3 regions of the Mesorhizobium sp. LMG17149 genome follow, and region 3 is predicted to be linked to each of the others. Evidence: riboswitches for the same ligand, from Rfam matches in the RefSeq annotation. Region 3 holds a riboswitch; each other region holds the start of a gene.
The links. A riboswitch is a leader RNA that binds a small molecule or an ion and turns the genes downstream of it on or off. The one in region 3 is predicted to bind cobalamin.

Region 1 (7,118 bases), 460 kb from region 3:
CTCGGCGCCTATCACACGCAGCTGGAGACGGTGCAGATCGTCGACGGGCTTGGCAAGGTCCGCGACTTCAAGCGGGCAGGGGATCAGGACATGATCCATGCCATCGGTGTCGCGCTCGGCGCCTTCGGCGTGCTCACCGAAGTGACGCTGAACAACATCGCGACCTACCGGTTGCGCCGCCGCAAATATGTGCTGCCGATCACTGAGATGCTGCGCGATTTCGAGGCGATGATGGCCGCGCATCGCTCGGCCGAATTCTACTACATTCCGTTTTCCGGCTATGCGCAGTTCATCGCCAGCGATTTCAGCGCCGCCGCACCCACCGCACGGCCGCCGGAAGAGGACGAGTCGGGTTTGAGGACACTGCGCAGGCTGCGCACCGCACTTGCCTGGCTGCCATCGCTGCGTGGCCGCCTGATCCGTTCGGCGGCCGCCAGATTTCCCGCCGAGGACTACGTGCAGGACTGGCTCAACGTCTATGCCAGCGACCGGCAGACCAAGTTCAACGAGATGGAATATCATTTGCCGTTCGAGGAAGGGCCGAAGGCGCTGGCCGAGATCATCGAGCTGACCGAGAAGCGTTTTCCCGAGGTCTATTTCCCGATGGAGGTGCGCTCGGTCGCGCCGGACCAGTTCTGGCTTTCGCCATTCTACAACAGGCTGACCTGCTCCATCGCCATCCACCATGATGCAGCGAACGATCCTCTGCCGTTCATGCGGGCGGCAGAGCCGATCTTCCGCAGATATGGCGGCAGGCCGCATTGGGGCAAGATGCACAGCCTGAAAGCGGCGGATCTGAAAAAGCTCTACCCGCGCTGGGACGATGCCATGGCGGTGCGCCGCGACATCGATCCGCAAAACCGCTTCGTCTCCCCCTACATGGCCGGCTTGTTCGGCATCGAATGATGAGCACCTATTTTTCCACCCTCTCGGATGCGCTGAAGGAAGCCGGCATCTTCCAACCCTGCCTGCTGCTCGATCGCGACCGGCTGGACGGCAATATTGCCCTGGTGAAGGGCAGACTCTATCCCGGGCTGGCGGTGCGGCTGGTCGACAAATCGCTCGCCTGCCTGCCGCTGCTTGCGTATATCGGCAAGGCGCTTGGCAGTGAGCGCTTCATGACCTTCCACCCGCCGATCAGCGAGGCGGTGCTGAAGGCGTTCCCGGATGCCGATCTGCTCTACGGCAAGCCGATGCCGATCGGCGCGGCAAGGGCGGCGCTGGTGAAAGCCGATACCGACTGGTCGCACGTCTGCTGGCTGGTCGACAGCGAGGAGAGACAGGCGGAATATGGCGCGCTGGCAGACGAACTCGGCATCGGCCTGCGCATCGCTTTCGAGATCGATGTCGGGCTGCATCGCGGCGGGTTCGCCAGTCCTGAGGCCTTGTCGAAGGCGTTGAGCGCGTTGCCGGCCCGGCTGCATTGCGAAGGCGTCATGGCCTACGAGGCGCATGCGCCGCTCATTCCCGGTCTTTTCGGCGGACCGGCAAAGGCATTGGCCAAGGCGTCGGCGCAGGCCTCGGCGTTCGTCGCCTGTCTCGGCGCCGACCAGCGCCGCATCCTGAACATCGGCGGCAGCAAGACCGCGCTGCTTCATCATGGCGGCGCGGCCAATGAGGTCTCGATGGGCTCGGCCTTTGTGCTGCCCAGCGACTTCGATACGCCAGGCCTCGACGGCTTCCAGCCGGCGGCCTTCATCGCCACGCCGATCCTGAAAATGGTCGAGCCGATGCTGCCCGGCCCGCCGGCCGTCACTCGCCTGCTGCAGGCGCTCGGCCGGTTCCCGCGCAAGGGTTGCTACCTCTATGGCGGCAAGTGGATGGCCGAGCCGGTCTTCCCAGAAGGCATGAAGGCGAACGGGCTGCTCGGCCTGTCCTCCAACCAGCAATTCATGGGCTTGCCCGCCGACGCGACCGCAAAGCCCGGCGACTACGCGTTTCTAAGGCCGACGCAGAGCGAAGCCGTGCTGCAGCAGTTCGGGTCGATCGCGGTGTTTTCCGGCGGCCGGATCGCCGATCGCTGGCCGGCGTTGCCGATGGCCTGACCGACTACGCCTTCACCGGTATCCAGATCTCCAGCCCGCCCTTGCCGCTGCGCGGGTCGAATTCGGGGCCGTAGCGTTCGAATTCCGGCGCGTCCGCGATCTCATGCCCGGAGGCCGGCAGCCATTTGTTCCAGATCGTGTTGACCGTCCGGCGGATGGTCGAGATGTGTTCGCGGTGGGCAAAGACCGCATATTTCTGCGCCGGCACCCGCACCCGGTAGAAGTCCCTGGGCAGGTCGGAGAAGTCAGACACTTCGACGCCGGCGATGTAGTCGAAATTGCCGGCATCGTCGCCGTTGACGCAGACGCCATAGGCGACGTCGCCGGTCTCGCCCGGAATGTTGCCGATATAGGGGCCGAAGCGCTGCCACTGCATCGGGATGGCGGCGCTGGTTTCGCAGCTGTAGCGTTCGCCGAGGCCGGCGATCAGGAACGGCCGGCTGGTCTCGAAACGCGGCGGTTCGAGATTGGTGAGGAGGGACTGGTCCATCAGGATCGGCTCCACGAGGTCGAGCTTGTCGAGTGTGCCCTGCGCGCGCACCAGTTCCGGCGTGGTGCCGAACTGATCGCGGAAGGCACGGGTGAACGCCTCATGCGAGTTGTAGCCGGCGTCGAGCGCGACGGCGAGGATGTCGGGCGCCCCGCCCGCCAGCTTGCGCGCCGCCTCGGTCAGCCGGCGTGAGCGCATGTAGCCCATCACCGACCGGCCGGTGGCGGCGCCGAAGGCGCGCGTCACATGAAAACGCGACACGCCGCTGCTTTGCGCGACATCATCAAGCGAGATCGCCTCCGGCAGATGGCTTTCGACGAACCACAGCGCTTTCTCGGTCGGGTCCATTTTCTCCTCGCATTGGCCAGATCATCCTGCCGTTTCCTGGCGCGGCCAGTTTGATCGAAATTGCGCATCCCGTGCAATCTGCGCCGATGCCGGTCGCCATCCGGCCAACCGCCCCATGAGCTTTCGCTTGACAGCGACCGGCGTCATCTCTTAGGTATGTTATATTATTACATAAAGAGAGCATGCGATGCCTGTTTCCCTTAGCTGGCCCACCACTCCGTCCGAGAAATCCATTGCGAAGCGATCGGCGCAAATCTACGCTGAAGCGGTGATGGTCCCCGAGTCGAAAGGCGAGGGGTGAAAAGGGAACACGGTGAGGCCTGCTCAGGTCGAGACCGTGGCTGCCCCCGCAACTGTAAGCGGCGAGCAAAATCCGTGAATGCCACTGGCCGGCAAGGCTGGGAAGGCTGGATGGCGCAACGACCCGTGAGCCAGGAGACCTGCCATCACTGAGTTGACCGGACGGGGTGTGCCGGGAGGAAACGCGAATCCCGGTCTTGTCGGCCGGTTCGCCAGCTTCCTTCCGTCGCCAGTTTTGGAAAGTGACGGAAAGTTGGACGGCTCCATCCATCGCATCGTCGTATATACGCTTTGCCGTCCCGGCAAGCCGGCGGGCAGCAGCCGATGACCGTAGCGCTTCTCGAAGCCCGTGACCTCTGCGTCACGGCGAATGGGCGGGATCTGGTTCAGGCGGTCAGCTTCTCGGTGGCCGCCGGCGATCGCCTTGCCATCATCGGTCCCAACGGCGCCGGCAAGACGACGCTGCTGCGCATGCTGTCGGGCATGCTGCGTCCGAGCTCCGGCGAGGTGAAGCTCGGCGGGCGCCGCCTGGACAGGATTTCAGCCGCCGAACGGGCGCTGCACATTGCCGTGGTCGGCCAGACCGACCAGCCCGATCCGCGGCTGGCGGTGATCGACTATGTCGAGCTTGGCCGGGTTCCGCACGCCGGGCTGCGGCGTAGGAGCGAGGAGCGCGAGATCGTCGTCGATGCACTGCGCCGGACCGGCCTGCTGCCGCTATTTGGCCGCACCATCGGCTCGCTGTCGGGCGGCGAGCGCCAGCGCGCCCAACTTGCGCGCGCCATCGCCCAGCAGCCAAAAATCCTGTTCCTCGACGAGCCGACCAACCATCTCGACCCGCGTGCCCGCGGCGAACTGCTCGACCTCGTGGCAGGCTTCGAGATGACGGTGATCGCGGTGCTGCACGATCTGGCGCTGGTGGCACCGTTCGCCACCAGGGTGGCGGTGATGAACCATGCCCGTCTGCAAGCGCTCGCCGCACCGCGCGAAGCGCTGACCCAAAAGCTGATCCGCGAGATTTTCGGCATCGATGTGCTGCGTCTGCGCCATCCGACCGAAGACCGCGAACTGACGGTGTTCGATGTGCCGAACCGTGCCGCGCCGCCGACGTGATTGAAGCCATTTCGTAGTCGACCCAATCCCATCCACAAGGAGCAAACCCGTGAAACGCCTGGCCCTTTCGCTTGTCCTCTCGCTGCTGGCCTCGACAGCCCTGGCCTTCCCGGTCACGGTCGACAGCTGCGGCAAGCCGCTGACCTTCGATGCACCGCCGAAGCGCGCCGTCATCCAGGATCTCAACATGGCCGAGATGGCTTTCGCGCTGAAACTGCAGCCGTCGATCGTCGGCCTGACCGGCATCACCGGATGGTACAAGGTGGGTCCCGAATTCAAGGCCGAGCAGGGTTCGATCCCGGAACTGGCGCCGAAATATCCGACGCTCGAAAACCTCGTCGCGGTCGAGCCGGATTTCTTCTTCGCCGGCTGGTATTACGGCATGAAGCCGGGCGGCGAGGTGACACCCGATACGCTTGCCCCGCACGGCATCAAGACGCTGGTGCTGACGGAAAGCTGCGTCCATCTCGACAAGAGCCGTCCAGCCGCCTCGATGGACCTGCTCTATGGCGACGTCGAAAAGCTGGGCAAGATCTTCGGCAAGGAGGCCGAGGCGGAGAAGCTTGTTGCCGGCTGGAAGACGCGGCTCGCCGACATCACCGCCAAGGTCGGCAACGGCAAGGCAACGCGAGTGTTTCTCTATGATTCCGGCGAGGACAAACCGTTCACCGCAGGCAAGTTCGCCATCCCCAGCGCCATGATATCAGCCGCCGGCGGCGACAACATCATGGCCGACATGGACACCAGCTGGGGCAACATGGACTGGGAAACGGTGGCGTCGCGCAATCCGCAATTCCTCATCCTGCTCGATTACCAGGATGGCGGCGGCTACAAGAAGCTGCTCGATTTCCTGAAGGTCCATCCGGCCATGAAAGAGACGGACGCGGTCAAGAACGAGCGCTTCGTCGCCCTGCGCTATGCCGAACTGACACCCGGACCCGCCAATATCGAAGCGATCGACAAAATCGCCAAGGCCATGCATCCGGAAGCGTTTTGATGCCTGTCGCCCAAAAGTGCGCAGCGGTTTTGGGGCAACGACATGCATGAGCAAAAGATCCTGGAAGTGCGTCGCACGCGTCCTGACAGACACGACGCATTTCCAGGTTTGCGCCATCCGGCATTCGCACTGGCCATGCTGGTGGGAGCGGCGGCGATCGCTGCTCTCGCATTGCTGTCGATCGCCTATGGCTCGACGCTGATCCCGCTGACCGACGTTGTTGCAGCACTTGGCCGCGCAATCGGCTTCAGTGGGCACGACGTGTCCGGGCCGGTCGGCAAGATCGTCGTCGACCTGCGGCTGCCGCGCACGGTCCTGGCCATCTGCGTCGGGGCCGGTCTCGGCGTCGTCGGTGCGCTGCTGCAGACGGTGACCCGCAACGACCTTGCCGACCCGTTCCTGTTCGGCCTGTCGTCGGGCGCCGCCGCGGGTGCGGTTTCCGTCATCACCGTCTTCGGAGACAGTTTCGGCATCTGGACATTGCCGGTCGCGGCCTTCACCGGCGGCATATTGGCTGCCGGTGTCGTCCTGCTGCTGGTTGCGCGGGTGAGGGGGCAAGGCCCGGAGCGGCTGATCCTTGCCGGCCTTGCCGTGTCCTTCATGTTCACCGCCTTGACCAATTATCTTGTCTTTGCCGGCGACCAGCGCGCCGCGCACTCCGTGCTGTTCTGGACCATGGGTGGGCTCGGCCTGGCGCGCTGGGACAATATCTGGCTCGGCGCCTTGGGTGCGGGCACTATCCTGGCTTACGCGCTGTGGAACCACCGCCGGCTCGATGCTTTCCTGGCCGGCGAAAACGCCGCCGAAAGCCTGGGCGTGCCGGTGGCGTGGATGCGAAGGATGACCTTTCTCGTCGCCGCCTTCTCGACGGCGATCCTGGTCTCGGTCGCCGGCGTCATCGGCTTCGTCGGGCTGATGATCCCGCATCTGTCGCGGCCGCTGGCGGGCCCCTTGCACCTGCGCCTGGTTGCCAGCTGCGCCGTGTTCGGCGCGGTGCTGTTGCTGGCCAGCGACCTTCTGGCCCGAACGCTGCTGCCGCCGCAGGAACTGCCGATCGGCATCATCACCAGCTCGGTCGGCGCGTTCTTCGTCGTCACCATGCTCATCCGCAACCGGCTTTAAGCGTGGCCTCGGTCAGGGTCGCGATTACTCTCCCGAAATGCCCAGTTGCACCTGTTGCTTTGGGCGCTTCGACTGGAACAGGGCAAGCAAAAAAACGCCGGCCTGAACCACGACGATGGTCGGACCCGTGGCTGCGTCGATGTGATAGCTGAGGATCGTTCCCACGACGCTCGACCCGATGGCGGCCGCGGCAGCAATGGCGAGCATGCGCTCAAAGCTCTTCGTCAAAAGAAAGCCGATCGCTCCCGGCGCGATCAGCATGGCGATGACAAGGATGATCCCGACAGCCTTCAGCGAAGCCACGATGGTCAACGCGAGCAGCGTCAACAGCCCGAAATGCAGCAGGTTGACGGGTAGGCCGATCGCGCGGGCATGGGCCGGATCGAAACAATAAAGCAGCAGATCCTTGCGTTTTGCCAGAACGATGAGGATCGCCGGCACGACGATGACCGCCGCCTCGATCACGTCGCGCCACTGGACGCCGAGCATGTTGCCGAACAGGATATGATTGAGATGCTGGTCGGTCTCGACCTTGACGAACAGAACCAGGCCAAACGCGAACATGCCTGAGAAGACGATGCCCATGACTGCGTCCTCCTTGATCCGGCTGTGCTGCTTGAGGTAGCCCGTCGCCAGCGCGCAGCCAAGCCCTGCCACGAATGCGCCGAAGGCAAGCGGGATCCCGGCGATATAGGCGAGCACA
Region 2 (7,118 bases), on a different contig from region 3:
TTACCCCGATTGGCTGTTTCGCGCCATCGGCCATCCGGTGACGTGGTTCGGCAGGCTGATATCCTTTCTCGACCGCAGGCTCAACCGCGCCACTGATCCCGACGCGCTGCGTCGCAAGCGTGGTGTCCAGGCGCTGCTGGTCATCGTGCTGGTGCCGGCGATAATTGGCCTGGGCGTGCAGATCCTGTTCTGGTTCGTTCCCATGGGCCTCGTCATCACGGCCCTTCTGGCAACGTCGCTTCTGTCGCAGAAGAGCCTCTATGAGCATGTCGAGGCTGTGGCGGACGCGCTCGACACCGGTGGCCTCGCTCTGGCCCGCCTTGCCGTTTCGCGAATCGTCGGCCGCGACCCTGAAACGCTCGACAGGGCCGGCGTCTGCCGCGCCGCGATCGAGAGCCTGGCTGAGAATTTCTCCGACGGCATCGTCGCCCCCGCCTTCTGGACCGGCGTCGGCGGCCTGGCCGGCGGCGCCGCCTACAAGGCCGCCAACACCGCCGATTCGATGATCGGCCACCGCACCCCGCGCCACGAGGCCTTCGGCTGGGCGGCGGCGCGCTTCGACGACTGGATCAATCTGCCGGCGTCGCGGCTGACGGCGCTGCTGATCGTGCTGGCGGCGTTCTTCGTCAAAGGCGCTGATGCGAAAAATGCCTGGCATGCGGTGTGGCGCGACGCGAAAAAACACCGCTCACCCAATGCCGGCTGGCCGGAAGCGGCGATGGCCGGTGCGCTCGGCCTGGCGCTCGCCGGGCCGCGCAGCTACGGCGGCGTGCTCGTGGACGACGTCTTCATGGGCGAAGGTGGGCGGCGCGAGGCCGACAGCGTCGACATAAGGCGAGCGCTGAAACTCTATCGCATCGCCGACTATCTGCTGATCGCGCTGTTCGGGTTGGTTTCGGTCGTTGTCATCGTGGCGTGATCTACTTCACCCTCCCCCTTGTGGGGAGGGTAAGAAACGCTCAGAACTCGATCCCCTGCTGCGCTTTCACGCCTGCGGAAAAATGGTGCTTGGTCACGCCCATTTCGGTGACGAGGTCGGCCGCCTCGATCAGCGCCGGCTTGGCGTTGCGGCCGGTGACCACGACATGCAGGCCCTCACGCCGCGCCTTCAACGCCGCAACCACTTTGTCGAGGTCGAGATAGTCGTAGCGCAGCGCAATGTTCAGTTCGTCGAGCACCAGCAGGCTGATCGACGGATCGGCCATCAGCTCAAGCACCTTGGCCCACGCGGCTTCGGCGGCGGCGATGTCGCGCTTCAGGTCCTGCGTTTCCCAGGTGAACCCCTCGCCCATCGCGTGCCAGACAACGCGGTCGCCGAAGGCGGCGAAGGCGTCCTTCTCGCCGGTGTGCCACTTGCCCTTGATGAACTGGACGACCCCGACGCGCTTGCCGTAGCCGAGCATGCGCAGCGCCAGGCCAAAGGCGGCGGTGGTCTTTCCCTTGCCCGGTCCGGTGTTGACGATGAGCAAGCCCTTCTCGACCGTCTTGCTCGCCACCTCGGCATCCTGCACAGCCTTGCGCTTGGCCATCTTGGCGCGGTGGCGTTCTTCGTCCCTATTGTCGATGTCGGTCATGTCATTTCACCTTGAGCGGCAGCCCTGCCACCATCAGCAGCACCATGTCGGCGACGGCGGCGACCTGCTGGTTGAGCCGGCCGGCGGCATCACGAAACCGGCGCGCCAGTGCATTGTCCGGCACGATACCTTGGCCGACTTCATTGGACACCACGAACCAGGGCCCGCGCGGCCGCGACAGCACCTCCGCCAATCGCCGGCATTCCAGCTCGAAATCGTGTTCAGCCAGCATGTGGTTGGTCAGCCACAGCGTCAGGCAGTCGACAAGCACCGGCCGATCCTCCGGCAAGGCGGCAAGCGTACCGGAGAGATCGAGCGGTGCGTCGATGGTCGTCCAGCCTTCGCCGCGCCGCGATCGGTGCAACGCGATGCGTTCATGCATCTCGTCATCATAGGCTTGCGCCGTGGCGATATAGGTCCAGGGCGGCGGCAAGGCGGTCGCCAAAATTTCGGCGTGCGCGCTCTTGCCGGAGCGCGCACCGCCGATGAGGAAGGTCAGTGTCTTGCGATCAGGCAAAGCTGTCGCGCAGGCTGGTCGCGGTGCCGGTGAAGCGGCCACGCACCACACCGACGACGGCGCCGAGCACCAGCCAGAACACCAGATTGGTCACGGTCACCGCCACCACGAACTGGTGATGCAGCCCTTCCGGAATCGCCGTCTCGTAACTGCCGGGCTGCGGCGCACCGACAACATGCGGCGCGACGATCAGCAGGACGGCAAGGATCGCCAGCGGCAGCGACTTGCGGAACGCGATCAGGCCGAGACCGGCGGCGGTCGCCGCCACCGTCGCCCACCACCAGATCTGGCGCTGGGTGAGATCGGCGGCCGGCATGGCCGGCAGTTCCGGCGGCAGGCCGAGGCCAGGCGCCAGCGTGAACACGGCGAAGCCGGCCAGGCCCCAGAACACGCCCTGGCGCCAGCCACCGATGCCGCCGGCGAATTCGGAGACCGCGACCAGGATCAAGGCGAAGCCGATGCCGGTGACAATGTTGGCAAGCACGCTGAAGGCGAAACGCTCGAAACCATCTGCCGGCGCCCAGCCTTCGTCTGCCGGAGCGGCTTCCGCCGCCGGGGCAGCAGAGCTCATGGCATCTCCCGCCGGTGCAGTTGTGCTCATGGCATTGCTATCCGTTGCGGCCGGAGCGGCATGGTCATGGTGATGCCCGCCGCCCGCCTGTTCGTAGACTTCCGCCTTCAGGATCAGCGGCACGGTGGCATAGGCTTGCAGGCAGGCGAGGACGACGCCGGCCACGAGCCCTGCGATCGCCGCGATGAACACGACGTTGCGAAACAGGTTCATGATGTCAGCCCCTCGTCAGTGGCAGGGAAACGCCATCGAATGGCGATAGTCGTGAGCCGCATTGTGGACCGCATCGATATGCGAGAAGCCGACAAAGCCCATCACGAAAACGCCGAGCAGCGCGGCAAGAGCGAGCTGCATGAAGCGCGACTGCGAGGAGACGGAGGTGCCGAGGGAGACGGAAGCGGTAGTCATGTCTTGTCCTTTCGCCCTCCACCCGAGGGCATCGAAGTCAGTTTCCTGTCGCCGGCAGGTCTCCTGGCTCACGGATCAGCGTCCTTCCCCACCTTCCCGAAGAAAAAATCCTCAGTGGTTTATGGAGAGGACTACCGCACACAGTTGCGGGGGCAGCCACGGCATTGGGCGAAATTCGCCCTCACCGCATTCCCTCTTGGCTCCAAAATGGAACCGGCGACAGCGGTGACTATAGGCAGAATCCTCGCTTCCGGCAAACCAAATTCCGCCGGTGACCATTGCGAATGCGCCATGAAGGTCAAAGTGATTTCGGCAGATAGCGCCACGTCACAAAGCCGCAGACCGCCGCCAGCAGACCGAGCGTGACGAACACCGAGCCCAGGCCGAAGAAGGCCAGCGCCACCGAATAGACCAGCGGCGGCGTCAACTCGGAAAAGTCGAGATAGGTGCGGTAGACCGCTGCCATCTGAGATCTTTCATAGGAGCGCACCGAGCGCATGAAGGCGGTCGAGCCGAGGGCGTCGAGCGCAATGGTGAAGAAGGCACCGCAGAGCAGGAAGGCGCCGGTAAGCAGCGGCACGGTTTCGCCGACGAAGCCCGCCGCCAAAAGCGCGGCCGACATGGCGAAATAGGCGAATGTCATGGTCCCGCGGCCACCAAAGCGCTTTCCTGCCTTGCCCCAGAAAATCGCCATGAACAACAGCGCGTTGCCGGCCGAAACCAGCAGGCCGCCGGCCAGCTTGCCCTCACCTGTGATGACCATGAACAACGGCCCATAGACGAAGAACGTCGTCCAGAAGCAGGAGCGGCCGAAGGCGATCAGCCAAGCCAGCCTGAGCCTGGGCTGCGCCACGAAGCGGCCGATATTGGCGAGCGGATTGACGGGGCGCGTCTTGCCCGGACGGATAGACTGGTTGTCGCCGAGGCGGTAGGTCCAGAACAGCGCCAGCAGGGCAAACGCGAACACCGCGACCGCACCATGCGCGGCATAGATGCCGAAGCGCGTGTAGAGGAAGATGCCGAGCGTCGGCCCACCGGTCCAGGCCAGCATCGACCACGCCATGCGCAGCGATTCGGCCTGCATGAAGTCGGTCTTGCGGATGTGGTCCATGATGTAGAGATTGAGCGTGATCGACAGCGCGCTGGCGCCCATCACCCGGCACAGCATGCCGGCCAGTTGCCCGGCAAGCGTGTCGGTGACGAAGAACAGCGAGCCGACGGCCAGCAGGCAGGCGCCTGATGTGTAGACCCAGCGCCGGGCAAAACGGCGGATCAGCATCGGCATGAACAATGTCACCGACAGGCCGAGCATCGCCACGACTGTGTAGAGCATCGACACGATCTGCTCGTTGTGCAGGATCTCGTAGGCCTGGATCGGGATGACGCTCGACACCGTGGCACGGGCGAAGGATTCGACCGCATAGAGCGACGCGAAGGTGCGCGCGTCCGCGGCCTTGAGAGCCGGCAGCCAGATCGGATGGCGCACATGGGTGGACATTGCTTTCCCCGAAGCAGATTCACCGGGTCAAATCTGACGTGGCGATCCCAGCGCCAATAAGAGGAAACCGACGCGCATCCGGCAAAAGCGAAGCCGGCCAAAGGCTTCCCTGCACTGGCCCAATGCCGCGGCTGATCCGGGTTGTCGGCAGAGTTGCCGGTCTTCTTTTGTCCGGGGCAACCGTGATAGTCCTCCAGCGGGGCTGAATCAGAATGCGAGACCATGAGCATCCAAACGCCGACCGCACCCGTTCCGGATCGACCAAAGCGCATCGTCGCCATCGACATCGTGCGCGGCATCGCGCTGATCGCCATGGCGAGCTACCATTTCACCTGGGATCTGGAGTTCTTCGGCTACACCGATCCCGGCCTGACCGCCTTCGGCTGGTGGAAGATCTACGCGCGTTGCATCGCTTCGACTTTCCTGTTCCTGGTCGGCGTCAGTCTGTACCTCGCCCATGGCCGACAAATCCGCTGGAACGGCTTCTGGAAGCGGTTCGCCATGGTCGCGGGAGCCGCGATCGCGATATCGGTCGTCACCCGTATCGCCACGCCGGATGGATTCATCTTCTTCGGCATCTTGCACGAGATCGCGCTGGCCAGCCTGCTCGGCCTCGCCTTTCTGCGGCTGCCGGCACTGCTGACGCTTGTCGTCGCCGCGCTCGTCATCGCGGCGCCTGTCTATCTGCGCCTCGAGGCGTTCGATCACCCATGGCTGTGGTGGGTCGGCCTGTCGGCGAACAATCCACGCTCCAACGACTACGTTCCGTTGTTTCCATGGTTCGGCGCCGTGCTTGCGGGCATCGCGATGACGAAACTCGCCGCCGGTTCAGGCGTACTTGCCCGGCTTGCCGAATTGGCGCCCGGTCGCTGGGCCAACCCGCTGGTCTTTATCGGCCGGCACAGCCTGGCGTTCTACCTGATCCACCAGCCATTGCTGATCGGCTGCATGTGGCTGTTCTCGCAGATCATGCCGGCACAGGTCGAAACCCCGCAGGTGAATTTCCTCAAAACCTGCCAGCTGTCCTGCGAGCAGTCGCGCGACACCGAGTTCTGTACGAGCTACTGTGTCTGCATGCTCGATACGCTCGAGGGCGAGGCAACGCTTGATCGGCTCTACAACAACGATCAGACTGCGGAATGGAAGACGCATCTGTCCGATCTCGCCGGCATGTGTACCGCCAAGACCGACAGCAAGTTGATGGAGGAAGAGGTCAAATGACCGAGAACCAGCCTAAGCCGGGGCTCATACCGTGGCCGCCGCTGATCTACACCGCCGCCATCGCCATCAGCATCGCGCTGGGCCTGCTCTATCCCCTGCCCTGGATCGGTGACCTCCTGGGCGATATTCTTTTCGCCACCGGCTGGGTGGCGCTGTTTGCCGTCGCCGCGCTCTGGGTCACCGCGATCCGCACCATGGTCCGCGCCAAGACCACGCTGAACCCGAACGCTGTGCCCGATCACCTGGTCACCACGGGTCCCTTCGGCATCACCCGCAATCCGATGTATCTGGCCAACACCCTGCTGTTGATCGGGGTCGCCTTTGTCTCGGGCATCGTGTGGTTCCTGCCGCTCGCATTCATCGCCGCCTATGCCACGCAGAAAATGGCGATCGAAGGCGAGGAAAAGGTGCTGGCGGCAAAATTCGGCAAGAAGTACCGCGACTACGCCAAACGCGTGCGCCGCTGGATCTGAGCTGGCGCCCCTGGTTTCCATCGCGGAGAGGTTTGACAGGTGCACACTTCGGCGATTAGCCTAAGTCTTGCGAACTTCGTCATCCTAGGGCGAAGCAGGAGCGCAGCTCCGTCGCGGAGACCCTAGGATCCATGCCGTGACCTCGGTCGAGGAGTGCAGCGGAGCAAAGTTCTGCGCCGTCGCGGTGCATTGCAGTCATGGCATGGATCCTAGGGTCTGCGCCGCGTCGCTACGCTCCTTGCTCCGCCCTAGGATGACGAAGGAATAGACGTCTCCGCTAATTCCGAACGCTAACGCGCGACAGAATCCAGTCCGCTCAGGTATTCACGCCAAGCTCAACCAGCCGCTCCACACAAGATTCCTCGGCCTGGTCGAGTTCAGCCAGCGTCTCCTCGAGATCGCGGCGCTTCTGCCGGAGATCCTCGCGCTTTTCCTCGATGCGCTTGATCATCAGGTTGAGCTGGCCGACTTCGCCGGGCGGCTCCTTGTACATCTGGATGATCTCGCGGATTTCGTTGATCGAGAAGCCAAGCCTCTTGCCGCGCATGATCTGACGGATGAGGTGCCGGTCGGAGGGGCGAAACAGCCGCGTGCGGCCACGCCGCACCGGCTGCACCAGCCCTTCGTCCTCGTAAAAGCGCAGCGTCCGCGTCGACACGTCGAACTCGCGGGTCAACTCGGTGATCGAATAATATTCTCGCATTGCCACTCCCGCACGCCGAAACCAAGGGGCGATCGCCATGCCGGCGTCGCCCTTATGTCCCGAACCAAAACCCATGCCATGCCGGAATCGACATGGCGCCCCGCGCAAGCCTCGCATGGCATTTACGTAAAAGTCAATTAAGCCAAAAGGCGT
Region 3 (7,118 bases):
GCGCTGCAGGAAGGTGGAATAGATGGCCGCGAACGGCTTGTAGCCTTCGGTGGCAAGGCCGGCGGCGAAGGTCACCGCGTGCTGTTCGGCGATGCCGACATCGAAGGTGCGCGATGGGAACGCTTCGCCGAACAGGTCGAGACCGGTGCCGCTCGGCATGGCGGCCGTGACGGCGACGATGCGGTCGTCCTCGCGGCCCTCCTGGACCAGGCTTTCGGCGAACACCTTGGTGTAGGCCGGTGCGTTGGCTGGCGCCTTGGCCTGCGCGCCGGTGATGACGTCGAACTTGTTGACGCCGTGATATTTGTCGGCGGCGGCTTCGGCCGGCGCATAGCCCTTGCCCTTCTGGGTGACGACATGGATGAGCACCGGGCCTTCGCCATTGTCGCGGACATTTTTCAGGACCGGGATCAGGTGCTCCAGATTGTGGCCGTCTATCGGGCCGATGTGATAGAAGCCGAGTTCCTCGAACAGCGTGCCGCCGGTGACATAGCCGCGTGCATGCTCGACCGCCCTTGTGATCGCACGATCCGCGCGCTTGCCGAGATAGGACGTCAGTTTCTTGCCGAAATCGCGCAGGCCGATATAGGCCTTGCCGGAGGCCAGCCGCGCCAGATAGGCGCTCATCGCGCCGGTCGGCGGCGCGATCGACATGTCGTTGTCGTTGAGAATGACGATCAGCCGTGCATCGAGCGCACCGGCATTGTTCATCGCCTCATAGGCCATGCCGGCAGACATGGCGCCGTCGCCGATGACGGCAATGACGTTGTTGCGGCCGCCGGAGAGATCGCGGGCGGCGGCCATGCCGAGGCCGGCCGATATCGATGTCGAGGAGTGGGCGGCGCCGAAGGGATCGTACTCGCTCTCGGCGCGGCGGGTGAAGCCGGACAGACCGCCTTCCTGGCGCAGCGTGCGGATACGGTCGCGGCGGCCGGTCAGGATCTTGTGCGGATAGGCCTGGTGGCCGACATCCCAGATCAGCCTGTCATCGGGGGTGTTGAAGACATAGTGCAGCGCCACTGTCAGCTCGACCACGCCAAGCCCGGCGCCCAGATGACCACCCGTGCGGGACACAGCGTCGACCAGCTCGGCGCGAAGCTCGGACGCCAATTGCGGCAGTTCACTTTCGGCAAGCGTGCGCAGGTCGGCCGGGATGCGGACCTTGTCGAGAAGCGGCGTATGCGGCGTTGCGTTCACTGTGCTCGGGCTTTCGGTTGATGGGCGAATAGGCCGCCGGCCGGCGAAAGTAAATGCGTGTCAGTGACGCGGATCAGGCCCTAGTCTTTTGTCTATGCATTTCGTTCTGCCACTTTCGGGCGACAGGCATCAGCTTTCCGGCAGCGGGATGAATTCTTCCTCGTCTCCTGGAACGATGTCGAAGCGGCCCGTCTTCCATTCTTGCTTGGCCTGTTCGATGCGCTCCTTCGATGAGGAGACGAAATTCCACCAGATATAACGCTTCGAACCAAGAGAGGCGCCGCCGAACAGCATGAAATGCGCGCCGGTCAGCGACGACACGACGATCTCGTCACCGGGACGGAACACCAGCAGCCGTTCGGCTGGGAACACATCGCCCGAAATCGAGACCTCGCCTTCCAGCGTGTAAATGGCGCGCTCTTCCGCGTCGGCAGGGATTTTCACGCTGGCGCCGGGCGCCAGGCGCAGGTCGGCGTAGAGCGTCTCCGAGTCGGCCCTGACCGGCGACCGCAACCCCTGGAAATCGCCGATGATGAGGCGCCCGTTGACGCCTTCGGCATCGATCTCGGGAAGCCTGAGCGCTCCTGTGTTCTCGAACACAGGAGCCACCTCTTCCTTGTCGTCCGGCAGCGCCAGCCATGTCTGCAGGCCGGATACCGACATCGGCGCGCCACGCAGTTCCTCCGGCGTACGCTCCGAATGGACGATGCCGCGGCCGGCGGTCATCAAATTCACGTCGCCGGGCTGAATGACCATTTCGGTGCCGAGTGAATCGCGATGCCGGATCTTGCCGTCGAACAGATAGGTGACCGTCGACAGGCCGATATGCGGATGCGGACGGACGTCGAGCGCCTGGCCGGCCCGCAGGATGGCAGGACCCATGCGGTCGAAGAAGATGAACGGCCCGACCAGCCGCCTTTTTGCCGTCGGCAGGGCACGGCGCACCTGAAAACCACCGATGTCCTTGGCGTTCGGAATGACCATCAATTCGATCTGGTCGCTGGCAAAGGCGTCGCCTGCCTCAGGGTCTTTCCCGGGGAAGAAGCTCATGGACTCTCCTTGTCGGCCGTCGAAGGCCGCCTGGCCGCGTCAGGCAAAGCGAATGGCCGCCTTTGCCCGCAGCTTGGCCGCCACCTCTTCGCGATTACGCGGATGCTGATGGGTTTCCAGGGAATCGAGCAGTTCGCGCGCCGAGGCCGCGATGGCTTCGACGGCATGGTCGAAGGCGTGCTGGTTCTGCTTCGAGGGCCGCGTCGTTCCGCTCAGCTTGCGGACGAACTGAAGAGCCGCGTCGCGCACCTCGTCAGGGGTTGCCGGCGGATCAAAATTGAACAGGGTCTTGATGTTTCTGCACATCGCTTCCGTATCTCCTCTTGTCCTTGAGCTGTTTCAATCGGGACGAGTTATATCCTCGATCATGATCATGTCCAAAAACCGGTGAGGCGAGCCTATGTTCGGACCGGGCCTCAATCCGCGTCGAGCGGCTCCGTTCCGACCGGCTTGCCGTCGCGCGACAGCCTGATCTTCTCGACCTTGTCCTCGGCGGCCTTCAGCAGCCGGTCGCAATGCGCCTTCAGCGCCTCGCCACGTTCATAGATCTTGATCGACTGGTCGAGCGGCACGTCGCCACGCTCCAGATCATCGACGATCTTCTCCAGCGCATCGAGTGCCTGCTCGAAGCTCATCGCCTTGACGTCTTCGTTGGTCTCACCAGCCATCATTCATCCTTTCATCAGTCGCCCGACATGGGCGGCGACCGAAAATGCCAATCCCTGCAGATCGTAGCCGCCCTCGAGCAGGCTGACGAGCCGGTTGCCGCTGTGGCGTGCCGCGCGCTGCATCAGCTGGCCGGTCGCCCAATCGAAATCATCCTCGGTCAGATTGATCTCGGCCAGCGGATCGCGGTGGTGCGCGTCGAACCCCGCCGAAATGATAATCAGGTCGGGCGCGAAATTGTCGAGCGCGGGCAGGACGCGCGACAGGAAGGCATCGCGAAACACCTCGCTGCCAGTCTGCGGCGCCAGCGGCGCGTTGACGATGTTGCCGGCGCCCGTTTCGTTCTTCGCTCCGGTGCCGGGATAAAGCGGCATCTGGTGTGTCGAGCAATAGAGCACCGACGGATCGTCCCAGAAAATATCCTGCGTGCCATTGCCGTGATGCACGTCCCAGTCGACGATGGCAACGCGCTCGACACCGTGTTTCTTCTGCGCATAGCGCGCCGCGATCGCCGCCGTGTTGAACAGGCAGAAGCCCATGGCGGTGGTCTTTTCGGCATGATGGCCGGGCGGCCGGGCGGCGACGAAGACGTTGTCGGCGCGGCCCGAAAAGACGTCATCGACGGCGGCGTTGGCGGCGCCGATCGCGGTGATCGCCGCTTGCCAGCTCTTCGGACTGGCAGTGGTGTCGGCATCGATGCGGGCAATCCCCTCGTCGGGAATGGCGGCGCGCACGCGGGCGACGAAATCGGCGGGATGCGCGTAGAGGATGGTGGCCTCGTCGCCTTCCGGCGCCTGGATACGATCGAGCCCGGCAAAGGCTTCCTCATCGAGCACGCGCTCGATGGCACGCAAGCGGTCGGGCCGCTCGGGATGTCCGGGCGGCGTGAGATGCTCGAGGAAGATCGGATGGGTGTAGAGACGGGTGGTCATCGTCCTAATCTAGTGACCCGGATCGACAAAGGCCATGCACGGGCGGCCGATGACTGGGGAAAATCGCGACTGCGTCCATTCGCGTCGCCGCAGGCATTGGCGTCCTCAGCACTTCGGCGTAAGGTTTTTGGTACTGCCTGGTGCCCGCCGCAAGCGGGAGAATCGGGAACACGGTTGAATTCCGTGGCGTGCCCAACGCTGTGAGGAGGACCGCGCCGGTAAATGCCACTGTCGATGACGGGAAGGCACCGGACGCGGGTTGATCCCAAGCCAGAAGACCGGCCTGGCAGGCATCGTCATCCGCATGGTCAGGCGGATGATATCAATTGCAATCGCAAGGGGACAAGCGATGCCGGAACACATGACCGCTGCCATTGACGATGGATTTGACCAGGATGCGCGCGATGCGGTCTATCGCGCCATGTTCACGCGGCGCGACGTGCGCAGCCATTTCCTGCCCACCGCGATCGATGACGACGTGCTGGCGCGGCTGCTGCTTGCTGCCCATCACGCGCCATCGGTCGGCTTCATGCAGCCATGGAATTTCATTGTCATTCGTGACATCGAGCGACGGGCGGAGGTGCGCGACCTGTTCCTGGCCGCGCGCGAACAAGAACTGCCGGCGATCGAGGCGGAAAAACAGGCGCTGTACCGCAAGCTCAAGCTGGAAGGCATCTGCGAAAGCGCGCTCAACATCTGCATCACCTGCGATAGGCAGCGCTCGAAGGGTTCGCCGCTGGGACGCTGGCACAATCCGGAGATGGATCTCTACAGCACCGTCTGCGCGGTGCAGAATTTCTGGCTGGCCGCGCGTGCCGAGGGCGTCGGTGTAGGCTGGGTGAGCATCATCGAAGCGCAGGCGCTAAAGCGGCTGTTGGCCATTCCGGACCACGTAACGCCGATCGCCTATCTCTGCGTGGGCCGTGTTTCCGAGTTCGCTCCCAAACCGGACCTTGAAACGCATGGCTGGGGACGGCGGCTGCCGCTGCCGGAGCTGATCATGAGCGAGACCTTTTCCGGGCAAGGCGAGACACAGCTCAAATCCACCGTGGCGCGCCTCAACACCGTTTCTGCCTCACCAGACATCACCCGCCCGGCCGATCAGGGTGTGGCGCCGGCCGTAGCCCAGCGCGAACCGCCGAAGGAGGCGAGCGCCTTGTCCTTGAGCTCCCTGAACTTCGACGACGCCTCGGCCAGCCGGGCGTCCCAGGCCGGATCCGGCACCTGGCCCGCGATGGTCTTGAAATAGACCTGCATCAGGCAGGCGATGGCGAAGGGTTCAATGAACGCCGCCTTGAATGCCCAGGCGAAGACGATGGCGAGCACAAAAGCCCAGCCGGCGAGCTGGCCAGGCATCAGGAACAGAATCGCGCCGGCAGGCGCCAGCATCATTAGAAAGATGATGAACGACACGCCCCACATGATGACCGCCAGCCAGACGGCGTTCTTGACCATGACCTTGCCGTTCTGGGCATAGAGCACGACGCCCTGGCGCGCCGTCTCGAAGGGCGAGGCTGAATTGATGCGGATGTTGTAGCCGAGGATGATCTCGTCGACATAGGTCAGCGACAGGCGGATCACCGTGTTGATGAAGGAGACCAGGCCGCTCAGGCCCGGTATCGGCAGGAAGGCGGCGATGCCGCCGAGCAGGCCGGTGATGGCGCGGATGGCGCCCTTGACGAGTTGGTCGACGACGAAAAGGATGTTGGCCTCGGCGAAACGCTGGGTCACGATATCCCTGGCATAGGCGATCTGGTCCTGACCGCCGGGAATGTCGCGGCCGTCGATCAGATGAACCATGACGGCGATGTGGCCGGCCTTGACGACATAGAGGATGTATTCGCGGATCCAATACACAGCGATCGAGACGAGGCCAAACCCGACCACGCCGCCCCACAGGGCAAAGGACATGGGCCCGTCGGGATCAGTGGAGATATGGCCGACGCCATAGCCGACCGAGGCGCCGGTGCCCGTCGCCATAATGTAGGCCAGCGTGATGCCGAAATAGACGAGCATGCGAAAGACGATGAACGGCCAGGTCCGCATCATGATGGACACCGACCGGCCGATCTCAAAATCCCACATGTGCCCCGAATCTCCGCCTCAGAGATGGTGGAAGAGGATGGACTCAACCCGGCGATTGTCAATTGCCGGCCCTGACGCCAAAGGGCAACGAATTCGGGCTAACGGGTTTCTTCGGAGCCTTCGCCGGCGCGTAGGCTGACGGAGCATCAAACGAAAAACCCGCCTGTGCGGCGGGTCACTGGCGCAAATCAGCACCATGGACGAATATGTACCTTAGCTGAGGTCACCGAGTCAAGAAAAAATTCCTATCGGGAACAGCTGCCGGCACGAAAGCTCCGGTGGGAACTTCAATTCGACTGCGGGTCCGGCTTCTTGAGCAGGCCTTCGAGCAGTTGCTTGAACGCCGTCACCACCTTCTTCGACGTCGCTTCGGGGTCGCTCGAATTGGCGATCCGTTGCGCTGCCTGGCTGCTCGCTCCGTTGATCAGTCGCGAGGCCGTCTCGGGGTCGAGGCTGGAGACAACGACCCCCTCCTCCTGCAGCGCGGTCAGATGGTCGGTCATTGAAGCGATGCACGCACTGCAATTCGGCCATTGCGCTGGATCCCCCAGCACGGCCGGGCCATCCCGGAACATGATGCGCTGGATTTCCGGCTCCAGCGCCATCTCGATATAGGTCGAGCACTCGTCGACGAAATGTTGCCAGCGGGTCGGCGCTCTCGACGCGACCTCATTGATGCGCGCCGCCATCTCGCCGTCAATCTGGGCTATGACCGCCTGCAGCAGCCCCTTCTTGTCGCCGAAATGATGATAGAGCGCGCCGCGCGTCAGCCCGGCCGAAGCGGTGAAATCATCCATCGAGGCTTCCGCATAGCCTGTTGTGCCGAAGGCATGACGGGCCGCCGCGATCAGCTTGGCGCGCGTCTCGGCGATCATCTCCTTGCGGGGTCTGTGCATGGCTTCTGGCCCTATTCACATACGCAACGTATGCCAATTGACATACGCGACGTATGGTCTATTTAATGATCATACGCTCCGTATGTAATTGTCCAATCGTCCTTTGTCGAGGAACCAACCGATGCAAAATCCCTACGCGGAAATCTTTCGTGCCCCCGGAGCCAAGGGCTTTGCGGCCGCCGGCTTCATGGCGCGCCTGCCGATCGCCATGGCGCCCATCGGCATCGTGGCGATGCTGTCGCAGACGCGTGGCGAATACTGGCTGGCCGGAGCCGTCTCGGCGACATACGCG

Region 1: linked by a shared signal. The riboswitch ahead of NP945_RS03440 (ABC transporter ATP-binding protein) and the one ahead of bluB (5,6-dimethylbenzimidazole synthase) in region 3 are both predicted to bind cobalamin.
Region 2: linked by a shared signal. The riboswitch ahead of NP945_RS23585 (CbtB domain-containing protein) and the one ahead of bluB (5,6-dimethylbenzimidazole synthase) in region 3 are both predicted to bind cobalamin.

What each region holds. Positions count from the first base shown of each region.
Region 1 is NZ_JANIFL010000002.1:37,795-44,912, reverse strand. Features, by position in the region: gene NP945_RS03455 (D-arabinono-1,4-lactone oxidase) at 1-906, shown strand, start outside; gene NP945_RS03450 (DSD1 family PLP-dependent enzyme) at 906-2,045, shown strand; gene NP945_RS03445 (AraC family transcriptional regulator) at 2,050-2,883, opposite strand; cobalamin riboswitch at 3,139-3,346, shown strand; gene NP945_RS03440 (ABC transporter ATP-binding protein) at 3,508-4,296, shown strand; gene NP945_RS03435 (ABC transporter substrate-binding protein) at 4,346-5,293, shown strand; gene NP945_RS03430 (iron ABC transporter permease) at 5,429-6,415, shown strand; gene NP945_RS03425 (metal ABC transporter permease) at 6,440-7,118, opposite strand, start outside.
Region 2 is NZ_JANIFL010000010.1:215,266-222,383, forward strand. Features, by position in the region: gene cbiB (adenosylcobinamide-phosphate synthase CbiB) at 1-919, shown strand, start outside; gene cobO (cob(I)yrinic acid a,c-diamide adenosyltransferase) at 960-1,574, opposite strand; gene cobU (bifunctional adenosylcobinamide kinase/adenosylcobinamide-phosphate guanylyltransferase) at 1,576-2,091, opposite strand; gene NP945_RS23580 (CbtA family protein) at 2,084-2,875, opposite strand; gene NP945_RS23585 (CbtB domain-containing protein) at 2,891-3,070, opposite strand; cobalamin riboswitch at 3,106-3,303, opposite strand; gene NP945_RS23590 (MFS transporter) at 3,369-4,568, opposite strand; gene NP945_RS23595 (heparan-alpha-glucosaminide N-acetyltransferase) at 4,791-5,789, shown strand; gene NP945_RS23600 (isoprenylcysteine carboxylmethyltransferase family protein) at 5,786-6,262, shown strand; gene NP945_RS23605 (MerR family DNA-binding transcriptional regulator) at 6,579-6,965, opposite strand.
Region 3 is NZ_JANIFL010000002.1:493,329-500,446, forward strand. Features, by position in the region: gene dxs (1-deoxy-D-xylulose-5-phosphate synthase) at 1-1,197, opposite strand, end outside; gene NP945_RS05645 (pirin family protein) at 1,327-2,247, opposite strand; gene NP945_RS05650 (DUF2277 domain-containing protein) at 2,287-2,553, opposite strand; gene NP945_RS05655 (exodeoxyribonuclease VII small subunit) at 2,664-2,915, opposite strand; gene NP945_RS05660 (histone deacetylase family protein) at 2,919-3,845, opposite strand; cobalamin riboswitch at 3,967-4,147, shown strand; partial or broken gene bluB (5,6-dimethylbenzimidazole synthase) at 4,207-4,824, shown strand; gene NP945_RS05670 (hypothetical protein) at 4,947-5,930, opposite strand; gene NP945_RS05675 (TetR/AcrR family transcriptional regulator) at 6,218-6,826, opposite strand; gene NP945_RS05680 (MFS transporter) at 6,948-7,118, shown strand, end outside.